DNA from 2 places in the Cellulosimicrobium sp. EB106-03-01-XG111 genome. Region 1 is predicted to be linked to the other one. Evidence: predicted binding sites of a transcription regulator. Region 1 holds the regulator's gene; the other holds the start of a gene.
The links. Region 1 encodes LexA, which represses DNA repair genes until DNA is damaged. Its sites were predicted from a motif close to TCGAACANNTGTTCGA; they were not measured.
Positions count from the first base shown of each region.

Region 2: ruvA (Holliday junction branch migration protein RuvA) is a predicted target of LexA. The motif match lies at 1,950-1,965, and genes of this name have one in related genera.

Region 1 covers NZ_JBYTEQ010000009.1:102,248-109,211, forward strand. The annotation lists gene AC3WT4_RS10020 (ATP-dependent DNA helicase) at 1-2,027, shown strand, start outside; gene AC3WT4_RS10025 (L-lactate dehydrogenase) at 2,057-3,064, shown strand; gene lexA (transcriptional repressor LexA) at 3,180-3,914, opposite strand; gene AC3WT4_RS10035 (LysM peptidoglycan-binding domain-containing protein) at 4,249-4,614, shown strand; gene nrdR (transcriptional regulator NrdR) at 4,983-5,513, shown strand; gene AC3WT4_RS10045 (aldo/keto reductase) at 5,695-6,717, opposite strand.
Region 2 covers NZ_JBYTEQ010000003.1:225,062-232,025, forward strand. The annotation lists gene ruvB (Holliday junction branch migration DNA helicase RuvB) at 149-1,225, opposite strand; gene ruvA (Holliday junction branch migration protein RuvA) at 1,228-1,860, opposite strand; gene ruvC (crossover junction endodeoxyribonuclease RuvC) at 2,046-2,615, opposite strand; gene AC3WT4_RS05060 (YebC/PmpR family DNA-binding transcriptional regulator) at 2,838-3,599, opposite strand; gene pdxT (pyridoxal 5'-phosphate synthase glutaminase subunit PdxT) at 3,606-4,268, opposite strand; gene AC3WT4_RS05070 (hypothetical protein) at 4,354-5,025, shown strand; gene AC3WT4_RS05075 (NUDIX hydrolase) at 5,032-5,595, opposite strand; gene pdxS (pyridoxal 5'-phosphate synthase lyase subunit PdxS) at 5,655-6,596, opposite strand; gene AC3WT4_RS05085 (hypothetical protein) at 6,787-6,964, opposite strand, start outside.

The DNA.
Region 1 (6,964 bases):
AGCTCCTCGACCTCGCGGTCACGCGCCTGGGCGGTGCGCGGCGCGACGGCCAGCGGACCATGGCGCGGGCCGTCACGGACGCCATCGGGGGCTCCGAGCACCTCGTCGTCCAGGCGGGGACCGGGACGGGGAAGTCGCTCGGCTACCTCGTCCCCGCCGTGCGCCACGCGGTCGCGACCGACGAGCGCGTCGTCGTCTCGACGGCGACCCTCGCCCTCCAGCGCCAGGTCATCACGCGGGACCTCCCGCTCGTGGCCGACGCCGTCGCGGACCGCCTCCCGCGGCCCGCGTCGATCGCGCTGCTCAAGGGGTGGCACAACTACCTGTGCGTGCACAAGATCGCGGGCGGCTACCCCGCGGACGAGCCCACGCTCTTCGACCTCCCCGGCGAGGCGGCGGGCGCCGCCGACCACCCCGCCGCGCGCGGTGGGACGAGCATGGCGGCCCTCGGCGAGCAGGTCGTGCGCCTGCGCGAGTGGGCCGACGAGACGCCCACGGGCGACCGCGACGACCTCGTCCCCGGCGTGAGCGACAAGGCGTGGCGGCAGGTCTCCGTCACGGCGCTCGAGTGCCTGGGCCAGCGTTGCCCGCTGCTCGCGGAGTGCTTCCCCGAGCGGGCGCGCGCCGCGGCCCGCGAGGCCGACGTCGTCGTGACGAACCACGCGATGCTCGGCATCGCGGCCATGGGGTCGCCCGGGGTGCTGCCCGAGCACGACGTGCTCGTCGTCGACGAGGCGCACGAGCTCGCGGACCGCGTGACGGCGGCCGCGACGGTCGACCTCTCCGTCCCGGCGATCGAGAGCGCGGCGCGCCTCGCGCGCCGCCACGGCGGGGTCACGACGGACGCGCTCGACGCCGCCTCCGCCGCGTTCGGCACGGTCGTCGGGTCGCTGCCCGCCGAGCGCTTCCCCGACGGCCTGCCGGACGCCGCGCGGTCGGCGGTCGCGGCCGTGCGGGACGCGGCACGCGAGGTGCTCTCGACGCTCAAGCCCGAGACCGGCGTCACGAAGCCGGCCCAGCCGGACACGGGCCTGAAGATGGCGCAGTCGACGATGCTGCAGCTCTTCGAGGTCGCCGAGCGCATGGCGGCCGACCCCACGGGCCACGACGTGCTGTGGTGCTCGCGGCCCGGGGAGGGCGGCTGGTCCGGCGACCGCTTCGGCGACGGCGCGAGCCGCCTGCACGCCGCCCCGCTCGGCGTGGCGGGCCTCATCCGCACCCACCTGCTCGCCGAGCGCACCGGAGTCTTCACGTCCGCGACGCTCGCGCTCGGCGGGAGCTTCGACGCCGTCGCGCGCACGTTCGGGCTCGGCCCCGCGCCGACCGCAGGCGCGGACGGGGGCAGCACGGACGCGCCGCGGTGGCGCGGGCTCGACGTCGGGAGCCCGTTCGACTACCCGCGCCAGGGGATCCTCTACGTCGCGAAGCGCCTGCCGACGCCTGGCCGGGAGGCGTCCACGGAGCACCAGCTCGACGAGATCGCGGCGCTCGTCGAGGCAGCCGGCGGACGTACCCTCGGCCTGTTCTCCTCGCGGCGCGCGGCGGTGGCCGCAGCGGAGGCGATGCGCGAGCGGCTGGACGTGCCGATCCTGTGCCAGGGCGACGACCAGCTGCCGACGCTCGTCCGGGAGTTCGCGGAGGACCCGGCGACGTGCCTGTTCGGCACGCTGTCGCTGTGGCAGGGCGTGGACGTGCCCGGGCCGTCGTGCCAGCTCGTGCTCATCGACCGCATCCCGTTCCCGCGCCCGGACGACCCGGTGAAGTCGGCCCGCGCTCGCGCGGTCGAGGCCGCGGGCGGCAACGGGTTCATGCAGGTCTCCGCGACGCACGCGGCCCTCCTGCTCGCCCAGGGCGCCGGTCGGCTCGTCCGGTCCACGGCCGACCGCGGCGTCGTGGCGGTCCTGGACCCGCGGCTCGTGACGGCGCGCTACGGGTCGTTCCTCACGCGGTCCATGCCGGGGTTCTGGCAGACGACCGACCGCGACGTGGCCACCGCTGCGCTCCGCCGCCTCGCCGCCCTAGGCTGAGCCCTTTCCAGCGACTTCACGGAGGCGACATGACGAGCACGTCACCGCAGGGCACCGGCGACGCGACCGCGGGCGGTCCGGGAGGGGGAGCACGGACCACGAAGCTCGCGATCGTCGGCGCCGGGGCCGTCGGCTCGACGCTGGCCTACGCCGCGCTCATGCGCGGCGCGGCGCGCACCGTGGCGCTCCTCGACGTCAACCGCGCGAAGGTCGAGGCCGAGGTCCTCGACCTCCAGCACGGCATCCAGTTCATGCCCATGGCGCGCGTCGAGGGGTCCGACGACGTCGCGGTGTGCGCGGGGGCCGACGTGGTCGTGGTGACGGCCGGCGCCAAGCAGAAGCCGGGCCAGACACGCCTCGACCTCGCCGAGGGCACGATCGGGCTCATGCGGACGATCCTCCCGGGCCTCGTGGAGGTCGCTCCGGACGCCGTCTACGTCATGGTGACCAACCCCGTCGACATCGTCACGTACGCGGCGCTCAAGTTCTCGGGGCTCCCCCCGACGCAGCTCTTCGGCAGCGGCACGGTGCTCGACTCCTCGCGGCTGCGGTTCCTCGTCGCGCAGCACTGCGGCGTCGCGGTGCAGAACGTGCACGCGTACATCGCCGGGGAGCACGGCGACAGCGAGATCCCGCTCTGGAGCTCCGCGACGATCGGCGGGGCGCCGCTGCTCGAGTGGCAGGGCATCGGCGGCCGGGGGCCGCTCACGGGCGACGTGCGCGACGAGATCGCGCGCGAGGTCGTGCAGTCGGCCTACCGGATCATCGAGGGCAAGGGCGCGACGAACTACGCCGTCGGGCTCGCGGGCACCCGGATCATCGAGGCGGTGCTCGCCGACGAGCACCGGGTGCTCCCCGTGTCCACCCTCCTCGACGGCATCTACGGGCTCGAGGACGTGTGCCTCTCGCTCCCGACGCTCGTCGACCGCCGCGGCGCCACGGAGCGTGTCGAGGTCCCGCTGGCGGACGACGAGCTCGCGGGACTGCGCTCGTCCGCAGAGTCGCTGCGCGCGGTCGCGCGGCGCTTCGGCATCTGAGCCCGCGGGCCTCGTCGGGCCCTGCACGACGAGAGCCGGGTGGTCGAGGGACCACCCGGCTCTCGTGCTGACCGGACCCTGCTCGCGGTCCGCGCGCAGGCTGCGCGGGGACGGTTCAGAGGCTGCGCAGGACGGAGACGACGCGCCCCAGCACCTGGGCGTCGTCCCCGGGGATCGGCTCGTACGCGGCGTTGTGCGGCATCAGCCACACGTGGCCGTCCGCGCGTCGCAGGCTCTTGACGGTCGCCTCGCCGTCGATCATGGCGGCCACGATCTCGCCGTTCTCCGCGACCGGCTGACGGCGCACGACGACCCAGTCGCCGTCGCAGATCGCCGCGTCGATCATCGAGTCGCCCTGCACGCGCAGGAGGAAGAGCTCGCCCTCGCCGACGAGCTGGCGCGGCAGCGGGAAGACGTCCTCCACGACCTGCTCCGCGAGGATGGGGCCACCGGCGGCGATGCGGCCCACGACAGGGACGTACGACGGCGCGGGGTGGGCCTCGTCGTACGTGGGCTCGGGTGCGGCCCCGGCGGGCGCGAGGGGGGTGGCACGGCGGGAGTCGTCGGGCTGGACGACCTCGATCGCGCGCGGGCGGTTCGGGTCGCGGCGCAGGAAGCCCTTGCGCTCGAGCGTCGTGAGCTGGTGCTTGACGGAGGACGGGCTGGTGAGCCCGACGGCCTCGCCGATCTCGCGCATGCTCGGCGGGTAGCCCCGCTGCTCGACGCACGCGCGGATGGTCTCGAGCACGAGCCGCTGGCGCGGGGTGAGCCCGTCACCCCCTGCCGACCCGTCCGGCAGCTCGCGCACCTCGGCGATCCCCCGTGCCCTGTCCGTGCCTCGTCCCGCCATGGTCGCTCCGCCCTCGTCCGTCGCGTGCCACCGGCCCCGGCCGGGCCTGCGGCTTCCCCTCCCCGGGGCGTGCACCCCGGGACCTCGGTCGCTCCTCCGGGTCCGAGCGGACATGTCCGGCGAACCGACCTGACCCCAGGTTAGGGGAGTATGCGACACGAATCAAACACCTGTTCGAGCATGCCTCGACTCTGTGGGTCGTTCGTGATAGACCTTCGTACAGATGTTCTACGTACAGGTGTTCGACCGGAGCGGTCGGGCGGGAGCGAGACGGGCGCGCGGGTCCGATCGACCGGGGAAGGCGATCGGGCCCGCGGGCCGGGACGGAGGGGACATGGACACGATGGCGATGGCGACGCCGACCGGGTTCGCACGTGGCGGATCGATGGGGGGTGCGCGGGCGGAGGCTCCGCTGCGCATCACGCGACGCGGTCGGGCGGTTCTCGTCCTGCTCGTGGCGGTCGTGCTCGTGCTCGCCGCGCGCGTCGGCCTGGCGGTCGCGAGCGGGCCGGGGGAGCCGGTCGAGGTCCGCGTCCACGTCGTGAGCTCGGGGGAGACGCTGTGGGAGCTGGCGCAGGGCGTCGCGACCCCGGGCGAGGACCTGCGTGAGGTGGTCAGCGGGCTCGTCGAGCTGAACGGCCTGTCGTCGTCGGGCGTGCAGACCGGTCAGACGATCCTCCTCCCGGTCGGCGAGCGGTGACGGGGCACGGGTGCGGGCCCTCTGTCTGTGACGCAGCACACGGCGCTGCTGCGTAGCAGGCTCGCGCGAAGGGTTGCGCCGTCGCATTAGGTACGCCTAAGTTAGTGTCACCTCACACGCCGGCTGGGGGGCTGGGCGGACGAGGCGAGGAGTGCGCGGACCACCGCGACTCCTGTGCACGTCGCCGCGCGCGAGGCGAGTCGCGCGCGAGATGGGGACGGGGGCGTCCCGACGGGGGCGGTCGACCACGACCGCCCCCGTTCTGCTGCCCGGGATCGGGCGGGACGTCCGGCGTGTTGCACCGCGCGCCCGGGACGACATACGTTCGTCGCGCCGACCCGTCGGCGCGACCCGCGGAGGAGCCCGCCATGCACTGCCCGTTCTGCCGTCACGCGGACTCCCGCGTCGTCGACTCCCGCACGTCCGACGACGGCGCCTCGATCCGTCGTCGGCGTCAGTGCCCGGAGTGCAACCGCCGCTTCACGACGATCGAGACCGCGAGCCTGTCGGTGGTCAAGAGGTCCGGCGTGACGGAGCCCTTCTCGCGCGAGAAGATCGTCAACGGCGTCCGCAAGGCCTGCCAGGGGCGGCCGGTGAACGAGGACGACCTCGCGGTCCTCGCGCAACGCGTCGAGGAGACCATCCGCGCGAGCGGCAGCGCCGAGCTCGACGCGTACGAGATCGGCCTCGCGATCCTCGGGCCGCTGCGCGAGCTCGACGAGGTCGCCTACCTCCGCTTCGCGAGCGTCTACCAGGCGTTCGACTCGCTCGAGGACTTCGAGAGCGCCATCACGTCGCTGCGCGTGGACCGGGAGGAACGTGAGGCGGCGGCCGGGCGTGCGGCGGCCGGGGCCGCCGACGGCGGCGCGACCGAGCGCGAGGCGGCACCCCAGGCCTGACAGTCGGATGGCGTTCCGCGCCACCTGCGTGCCACGTGCCCCCCTGTCCGCGCCACGCGCCCGGGGCTCGCGCGTCGGGTCGTCGAAGCGCCCCGACGCGGACCCCGCGACGCCGCGCTGGGCAGACGGGCGTGCGCGGCAGACGGGTGCACGCGGCAGGCGGGCGCACGCGGCAGGCGGGCTACAGGTCGCTCGAGCGTGATGCCCAGATGTTGATGCCTGTGTCCACGGGGAGCGCGTCGACGGCCGCGAGCTCCTCGGGCGAGAGCGCGGGAGCGTCGAGGGCCGCGAGGTTCTCGTCGAGCTGCCGGGTCGAGCTCGCGCCCAGCAGGACCGACGTCACGCGCTCGTCGCGCAGCGCCCAGAGGATCGCCGTGGACGCGAGGGTGCGCCCGTGGGCACGCGCGAGCTCGTCCAGGTGGCGCACGCGGTCGAGGTTCTCCTCGGAGAGGAACGCCGGGCGCAGCGGACCGCCGCGCGCCGCGCGCGAGCCCTGCGGGACCCCGTGGAGGTAGCGGTCCGTGAGCATGCCCTGGGCGAGCGGGGAGAACGCGACGACGCCGAGCCCTTCCGCACCGGCGACGTCGAGCACGTCGGCCCCCGCCTCGTCGTGCGGGTCGGGTGCCTCGATCCACCGGTTGAGCATCGAGTAGGAGACCTGGGTGACGACGAGCTCGACCCCGACGTCGGCCGCGACCCGCAGGGCCTCGCGGGTGCGCCGGGCCGAGTACGACGAGATCCCGGCGTAGCGCGCGCGCCCCGAGCGGACCGCCGTCCCCAGGGCGCCGATCGTCTCGGCGAGCGGGGTCGACGGGTCGTAGCGGTGCGAGTAGAAGATGTCGACGTGGTCGAGGCCGAGCCGGCGCAGCGAGGCGTCGAGGGAGGAGAGCAGGTACTTCCGGGAGCCCCCCTCGCCGTACGGCCCGGGACCCATGCGGTACCCCGCCTTGGTCGTCACGACGAGCTCGTCACGCACGGGGCGCAGCTCGCGCGCGAGCAGCCGGCCCAGCGACTCCTCCGCGGCGCCACCGGGCGGCCCGTAGTTGTTGGCGAGGTCGAGGTGCGTCACGCCGCGATCGACGGCGTGCAGGACGATCTCGCGCTGCGTCGAGAACGGGTCGGCGACCCCGAAGTTCTGCCAGAGGCCGAGTGCGATCTCGGGCAGGCGCAGGCCGCTGCGGCCGAGCGCGCGGTGCGGGAGCACGGCCGGTGCCGGCGCAGGGCGACCGGCGTCGTCGGCGCCGTCGGGTCGGGCAGGGGCAGGCTGCGGCGTGGGGTCGGGTGACACGCCCCGACGCTACCGGACGGCTCGTGCGGGGCGGCCGCGGTGGCGTCGCGGCGTGGGTCGGGCCGGACGGGCCGAGCGGACAAATCAGGTGGCGTCGGGCGGCGCGGTGGGGGAGGCTGGCGGGGTGCCCGACCCGTCGGGCCGAACGCAGTGCCCCCACCGA
Region 2 (6,964 bases), on a different contig from region 1:
GTCTAGGCGTGCGCGCACGGTTCACCAACGAGCCGTCTCGCCGCGGAGTTCCGCCCGCTCGGGTCCCGACCATTCTAGGACCACCCGCGGAGAGCCTGTGACCGCCGTCACGGAGCGCTCCGGCGGCCCCGTGACCTCCGGCGTCGCCTCAGGCGTCGAAGAGCGTGCCGCCCTCGCGCGGCGGGGTGAGCCCGAGGTGCGCCCAGGCGGCCGGGGTCGCGACGCGGCCTCGCGGCGTCCGCCCGATCAGGCCCTCGCGCACGAGGTACGGCTCGGCGACCGTCTCGACGGTCTCCGCCTCCTCGCCCACCGTCACCGCGAGCGTCGTCAGGCCCACGGGACCGCCGTTGAAGCGCGTGCACAGCGCGGTGAGCACCGCCCGGTCGAGCCGGTCCAGGCCGATCGGGTCCACCTCGTAGACCTCGAGCGCCGCGCGCGCGGCCGCGAGGTCCATCGTCCCGTCGCCCCGCACCTGCGCCCAGTCGCGCACGCGCCGCAGCAGGCGGTTCGCGATGCGGGGCGTGCCGCGCGAGCGGCCCGCGATCTCACGGGCGGCCTCCGGGTCGAGCGCGACGCCGAGCAGGCCGGCCGAGCGCGTCAGCACGCGCTCGAGCTCGTCGCCCGAGTAGAAGTCCAGGTGCCCGGTGAAGCCGAACCGGTCGCGCAGCGGCGCGGGCAGGAGCCCTGCGCGCGTCGTCGCACCGACCGCCGTGAACGGCGGCAGCGAGAGCGGGATGGCGCTCGCCCCGGCCCCCTTGCCCACGACGACGTCGACGCGGAAGTCCTCCATCGCCATGTAGAGGAGCTCCTCGGCCGGTCGCGCGAGCCGGTGGATCTCGTCGATGAACAGGACCTCGCCCTCCTCGAGCGAGGACAGCACCGCCGCGAGGTCGCCGGCGTGCTGGATCGCGGGCCCGGACGTCACCCGCAGCGACGTGCCGAGCTCCGCGGCGATGATCATGGCGAGCGTCGTCTTGCCGAGCCCGGGCGGGCCCGACAGGAGCACGTGGTCGGGCGCGCTCCCCCGCACGAGCGCCGCCTGGAGCACGAGCGACAGCTGGTCGCGCACGACGGCCTGGCCGACGAACTCCTCCAGCCGGCGCGGGCGCAGCGCGGCCTCGGCCGCGCGCTCGAGGTCGTCCGCGCCCGCCGCGACGATGCGCTCCGACGAGAACGTGCCGTCCCCGCCGAGGTCGTCGAGACCCACCTGGTCGAAGGTCGCCATCGTCAGCTCCTCGGCCCGCCGAGAACCCGCAGCGCGGCGCGCAGCGCACCCGCCACGTCGGGCGCCTCGACGACGTCGACGCCCGCCTCGGCGAGCACGGTGGACACCGCGTCGTCCGCGGCCTTGAGGTTCCAGCCGAGCCCGACGAGCGCCTCGACCACCTGGTCGCGGCGGTCGTCCGGACGCGCCGCCGCCGAGGCGGTCGACCCCGCCTCGGGGGCGTCGGAGCCCGTGGGCGGGCCGAGCTTGTCGCCGAGCTCGAGCGCGATGCGCTGCGCACCCTTGTTGCCGATGCCGGGGACGCGCACGAGCGCGGCGATGTCGGCACCCGCGACCGCACGGCGCAGGCCGTCTGGGGTGTGCACGGCGAGCATCGCGAGCGCGAGGCGCGGACCGACGCCGCTCACGGTCTGGACGGTCTCGAAGACGGCACGCTCGTCGTCGTCGGCGAAGCCGTAGAGGGTGAACGAGTCCTCGCGCACGACGAGGCTCGTCGCGAGGCGCGCCGTCTCCCCGACGCGCAGGGCGGCGAGCGTGGCGGGCGTGGCGTGGACGAGGTACCCCACTCCTCCGACCTCGAGCACGGCGCGGTCGAGCTGGACGCTCGCCACGACACCGCTCAGGGACGCGATCACGCAGGCTCCTCTCCCGGCCGGCACCGCCGACCTGGTCCGATGGTCCGCCGGCCCGAGGACCGCCGTCGGGCCGCGCGCCGAGGGGCGCGTCGAACACCCGTACGACCGCGGTCACTCTAGCAAGGGCCGCCCACCCGCCGACCGACCGACACGGACCACCGGCGCGACCACCGCCACGGCCGCCTCTAGCGCGGCGCGCGGCGTCCCTTCGCCGCGTGCTCCGCGGCCGCCCAGGCGCGCTGCGCCGGCGTCAGCTCGTGCCGCTCGCCACCCTGCAGGGCGCCCGCCGGGCGCCACAGGTGGCAGATCGCGAGCGCGAGCGCGTCCGCCGCGTCCGCGGGCTTCGGCGGCTCCGCCAGGCCGAGGATGCTCGCGACCATGCGCTGGACCTGCTCCTTGCCGGCGCGTCCGCTCCCCGTGACCGCGGCCTTGACCTCCGACGGCGTGTGCAGCGCGACGGGGACGCCCCGCTTCGCCGCCCCGACCATCGCGATCCCCGCGGCCTGCGCGGTGCCCATGACCGTCCCGACGTTGTGCTGCGCGAACACGCGCTCGACCGCGACGACGTCGGGCACGTGCTCGTCGAGCCATGCGTCGAGCCGCTCCGCGACCCGCAGCAGCCGCAGGTCCACGCTCAGCTCCGGGTCCGTCCGGATCACCCCGACGGCGACGAGCTCGGCCCGCCGCCCCCGCGCGGAGTCCACCACCCCGACACCGCACCGGGTCAGCCCAGGATCCACTCCGAGAACGCGCACGCCAGTACCCTCCCACGACCCGACCACGGAAGCCGTCCGCCTCGCGGGCCGCAGACCATGGCGAGCCGATACCGGCGGGGCGGGTGAGGTGCGCGCGGTCGTGGCGGGCCTGGCGGGAGCGGCGCGAGGCACGAGCGCCGCGGATGGTAGACCGCGCGCACCTCACCCGCCCCGCCACCCAGGGGGACCACGCCGTCGGTCTCGGCGACCGAACCGACGGGATCAGTCGTCGTTCTCGAGCTCCGCCATGACCTCGTCCGACGCGTCGAAGTTGGCGTAGACGTTCTGCACGTCGTCGCTGTCCTCGAGCGCGTCGATGAGGCGCAGGATCTTGCGCGCGCCCTCGGCGTCGACCTCGACCTCCATGGACGGGTGCCAGATCGAGTCGGCGGAGTCGTACTCGATCCCCGCCTCCTGGATGGCGCTGCGCACGGCGACGAGGTCGCTCGCCTCGGACAGCACCTCGATGACCTCGCCGGAGTCGGTGACCTCCTCGGCCCCCGCCTCGAGCGCGGCGAGCATGACGTCGTCCTCGGTCACGCCGTCCGCCTTCGGCACGACGACGAGGCCCTTGCGCGAGAAGAGGTAGGACACGGAGCCCGGGTCGGCGAGGTTGCCGCCGTTGCGGCTGAACGCGAGGCGGACCTCGGAGGCCGCGCGGTTCTTGTTGTCGGTGAGGCACTCGACCAGGACGGCGATGCCGTTCGGACCGTAGCCCTCGTACATGATCGTCTGGTAGTCGACGGCGTCGGCGCCCGTGCCCGACCCGCGCTTGACGGCGCGGTCGATGTTGTCGTTGGGGACCGACGACTTCTTCGCCTTCTGGATGGCGTCGAACAGCGTCGGGTTGCCCGCGGGGTCACCGCCGCCCGTGCGCGCCGCGACCTCGATGTTCTTGATGAGCTTCGCGAAGAGCTTGCCGCGCTTGGCGTCGATGGCCGCCTTCTTGTGCTTGGTCGTGGCCCACTTGGAGTGCCCTGACATGCGTTCCTACCCCTTCGCGATTCTGACGAACAGCTCGTGCACGCGCGCGTCCCCGGAGATCTCCGGGTGGAACGAGGTGGCGAGCAGCGATCCCTGCTGGACTGCGACGATCCTACCGGCGGCGGCCGCGGGGATGCCGGGTGCGCCGTGCTCGGGGATCCGCGCGAGCACCTCGACCCCGGGCCCGGCCTCCTCGACCCAGGGCGCACGGATGAACACGGCGTGCACCGCGTCCACGTCCCGGCCCGGTCTCGGTGCGCCGTCGCGCCCGTCGTCCGACGGCGCGAGACCCGGGAACGCGAGGTCGGTCTCGAACGAGTCGACCTGGCGACCGAACGCGTTGCGCCGGACCGTCACGTCGAGACCGCCGATGGTGCGCTGGTCGGCCGTCCCGCCGAGGATGCGATCGGCGAGCAGGATCATGCCGGCGCACGAGCCGTAGACGGGCAGGCCCTCGGCGATGCGCGCGCGCAGCGGCTCGTCGAGCTCGAAGATCCGGAGGAGCTTGTCGATGGTCGTCGACTCGCCGCCCGGGAGGACGAGCCCGTCGACCGCGGCGAGCTCCTCGGGGCGCCGGACGCCCACCGTGCGGGCGCCCGCGGCCTCGAGCGCCGCGCGGTGCTCGCGCACGTCGCCCTGGAGGGCCAGGACACCGATCGTGATCGTCACGAAGGGGAATGATACGTCGGCGGTCCTCTCCGCCGGTCCGCGCGGTGGGCCTCCGGCCGCGCCCACGGTTGCTAGCCTCGCCGTCGTGACGTACCCGCCCGCCCCCGGTCAGCCCTACCCCGCGCCCGGTCGGACGCCGTACCCCGGGACCGCGCCCCGGCCCCCGCGCAGCACGCGCGGCGCGACGACGATGATCGTCGTCGGCGCCGTCCTGCTCGTGCTCGCGCTCGTGGCGGGGGTCCTCGGCGTGACGACGTTCGTCCGGGCGCTGCCGACCGGCGTGATCGACGGCGCGGGCCGGCCGGGATCGGCCGCGCTCGCGTCGGGCGACGTGCCGGGCGAGGCGGAGCTCGCGGCGACGGGCGGCCAGCCGTACAGCGTCTGGGCGGTGGGCCGCGCGGGGTCCTCGGACAGCGCGCTCCTCGACGTCGAGGACGTGACCGTGACCTGCGCCGACGGCGACCTCACGGTGAGCGCCCCGTCGGTGTCCGGAAGCTCCGGCCTGGGCTCCTCCCAGGCGACGACGGTGGCCGAGGTCACGCCGCCCGTGTCCGGGACGTGCACGGTGTCCGTCGCGCAGGGCGCGGCGCCCGCGGGCACGACCTTCGTCGTCACCGAGGGCTGGCGGTTCGGCACGTTCTTCGCGACGCTCGGCGGCACGATCGTGCTGTGGTTCGTCGCGATCGGCGGCGGGCTGCTGGGCGCGGGCCTGCTGGTGGGCGGGATCGTGTGGCGGGTGGTCGCCCGCCGGACGTAGCGCCGGTCAGTCCGCGCGCGCCGTGCCGAGGTGCCGCGTCACGCCGTCCCACCCGCGCAGCAGCGGCGCGACGAGGTCGGGCAGGCCCTCGGGGAAGACCTCGATCCGGACGCCGCGCAGGTCGTCGAGCGCCCACCAGCGCATCTCGTCGACGACGTCGAGCTCGACGTCCGTCCACCCGTCGCGGCTCAGCCCGCCGTCACCGTCCGCCCCGGCGACGCGCGCGAGGAACAGCACCTCGTCCTGGCGGCAGTGCTGCCGGTAGAAGTCGAAGATCGCGCTGCGCGTGTACACCGGGCCGACGAGCGCGCCCGGGTCGAGGCGCAGGCCCGTCTCCTCGTGGACCTCGCGCAGCGCGGCGTCGACGTCGCTCTCGCCCGGGTCGACTCCCCCGCCGATGGTGAACCACCACGAGCGCTCGGGCTGGTCGACGTCGTGCCCGCGCGCCAGGAGGATGCGGTCGGCGTCGTCGAGCAGCAGCACGCGCGCGCCGCGGCGGAAGTACAGGCCGTCGTCCCCGAGCACCCAGTCGGGTCCCAGGGACGACGGCGCTCCGGCGGCCTCGGCCACGACGGATCAGCCGTCCGTCGTCGGCACGACGACGGACGGCTGCGACGCGCGGGGGTCCGTCACCAGCCGCGCTCGGCCAGGCGGTGCGGGACGGGGATGTCGTCGACGTTGATGCCGACCATCGCCTCGCCGAGCCCGCGCGAGACCTTGGCGATCACGTCGGGGTCGTCGTAGAACGTCGTGGCCTTGACGATGGCGGCCGCGCGCTGGGCGGGGTTGCCGGACTTGAAGATGCCCGAGCCCACGAACACGCCCTCGGCGCCGAGCTGCATCATCATCGCGGCGTCGGCCGGGGTCGCGATCCCGCCGGCGGTGAACATGACGACCGGGAGCTTGCCGGTCGCGGCGATCTCCTTGACGAGCTCGTACGGCGCCTGGAGCTCCTTCGCGGCGACGAACAGCTCGTCCTCGGGGAGCGACGTGAGGCGGCGGATCTCCCCGCGGATGGTGCGCATGTGCGTGGTCGCGTTGGAGACGTCGCCCGTGCCGGCCTCGCCCTTGGAGCGGATCATCGCGGCGCCCTCGGTGATGCGGCGCAGCGCCTCGCCGAGGTTGGTCGCCCCGCACACGAACGGGACGGTGAACTGCCACTTGTCGATGTGGTTGGCGTAGTCCGCGGGCGTGAGGACCTCGGACTCGTCGACGAAGTCCACGCCGAGCGACTGGAGCACCTGCGCCTCGACGAAGTGGCCGATGCGCGCCTTGGCCATCACGGGGATGGAGACGGCCTCGATGATCCCGTCGATCATGTCCGGGTCGGACATGCGCGAGACGCCGCCCTGGGCACGGATGTCGGCGGGCACGCGCTCGAGGGCCATGACCGCGACCGCCCCGGCGTCCTCGGCGATCTTCGCCTGCTCGGGCGTGACGACGTCCATGATGACGCCGCCCTTGAGCATCTCCGCCATCCCCCGCTTGACCTTCGCGGTGCCGACCGCGCCGGCACCCTCCGTGGTCGCGGCGCCCGGGGCGCTCTCGGCAGGGTCGTTCTGGTCGGCCACGTTGGTCACCGGTACCTCACACCTTCAGGTCAGGGGAACGTCACGCGCTCGCGCGCGGACGCCGTCGAACAGGCTCGACGGCACATGCTCCCACGCGCTCCCCATCCTATCGCCGGGGCGTCCACGGCCCCGGCGCCCGGACCGGCCGGGAGGGGGCCGCCGGACCCGGTACCGCCCGCGAGACGGACCCTCAGTCGGGCGTGGCCGCGGAGGCGACGGGACGCACGAGGACGTCCGGCGCGGCGTCGTCGAGCTCGACCGTGACGGGCATCGGCGCGTGGCCCGCCAGGTGGAACAGACGCACCCACCACTTGCTGCGCACGCGCAGCGCCTGGGCGACGGCCTCGTTGTGGAAGCGGCGCGCGAGC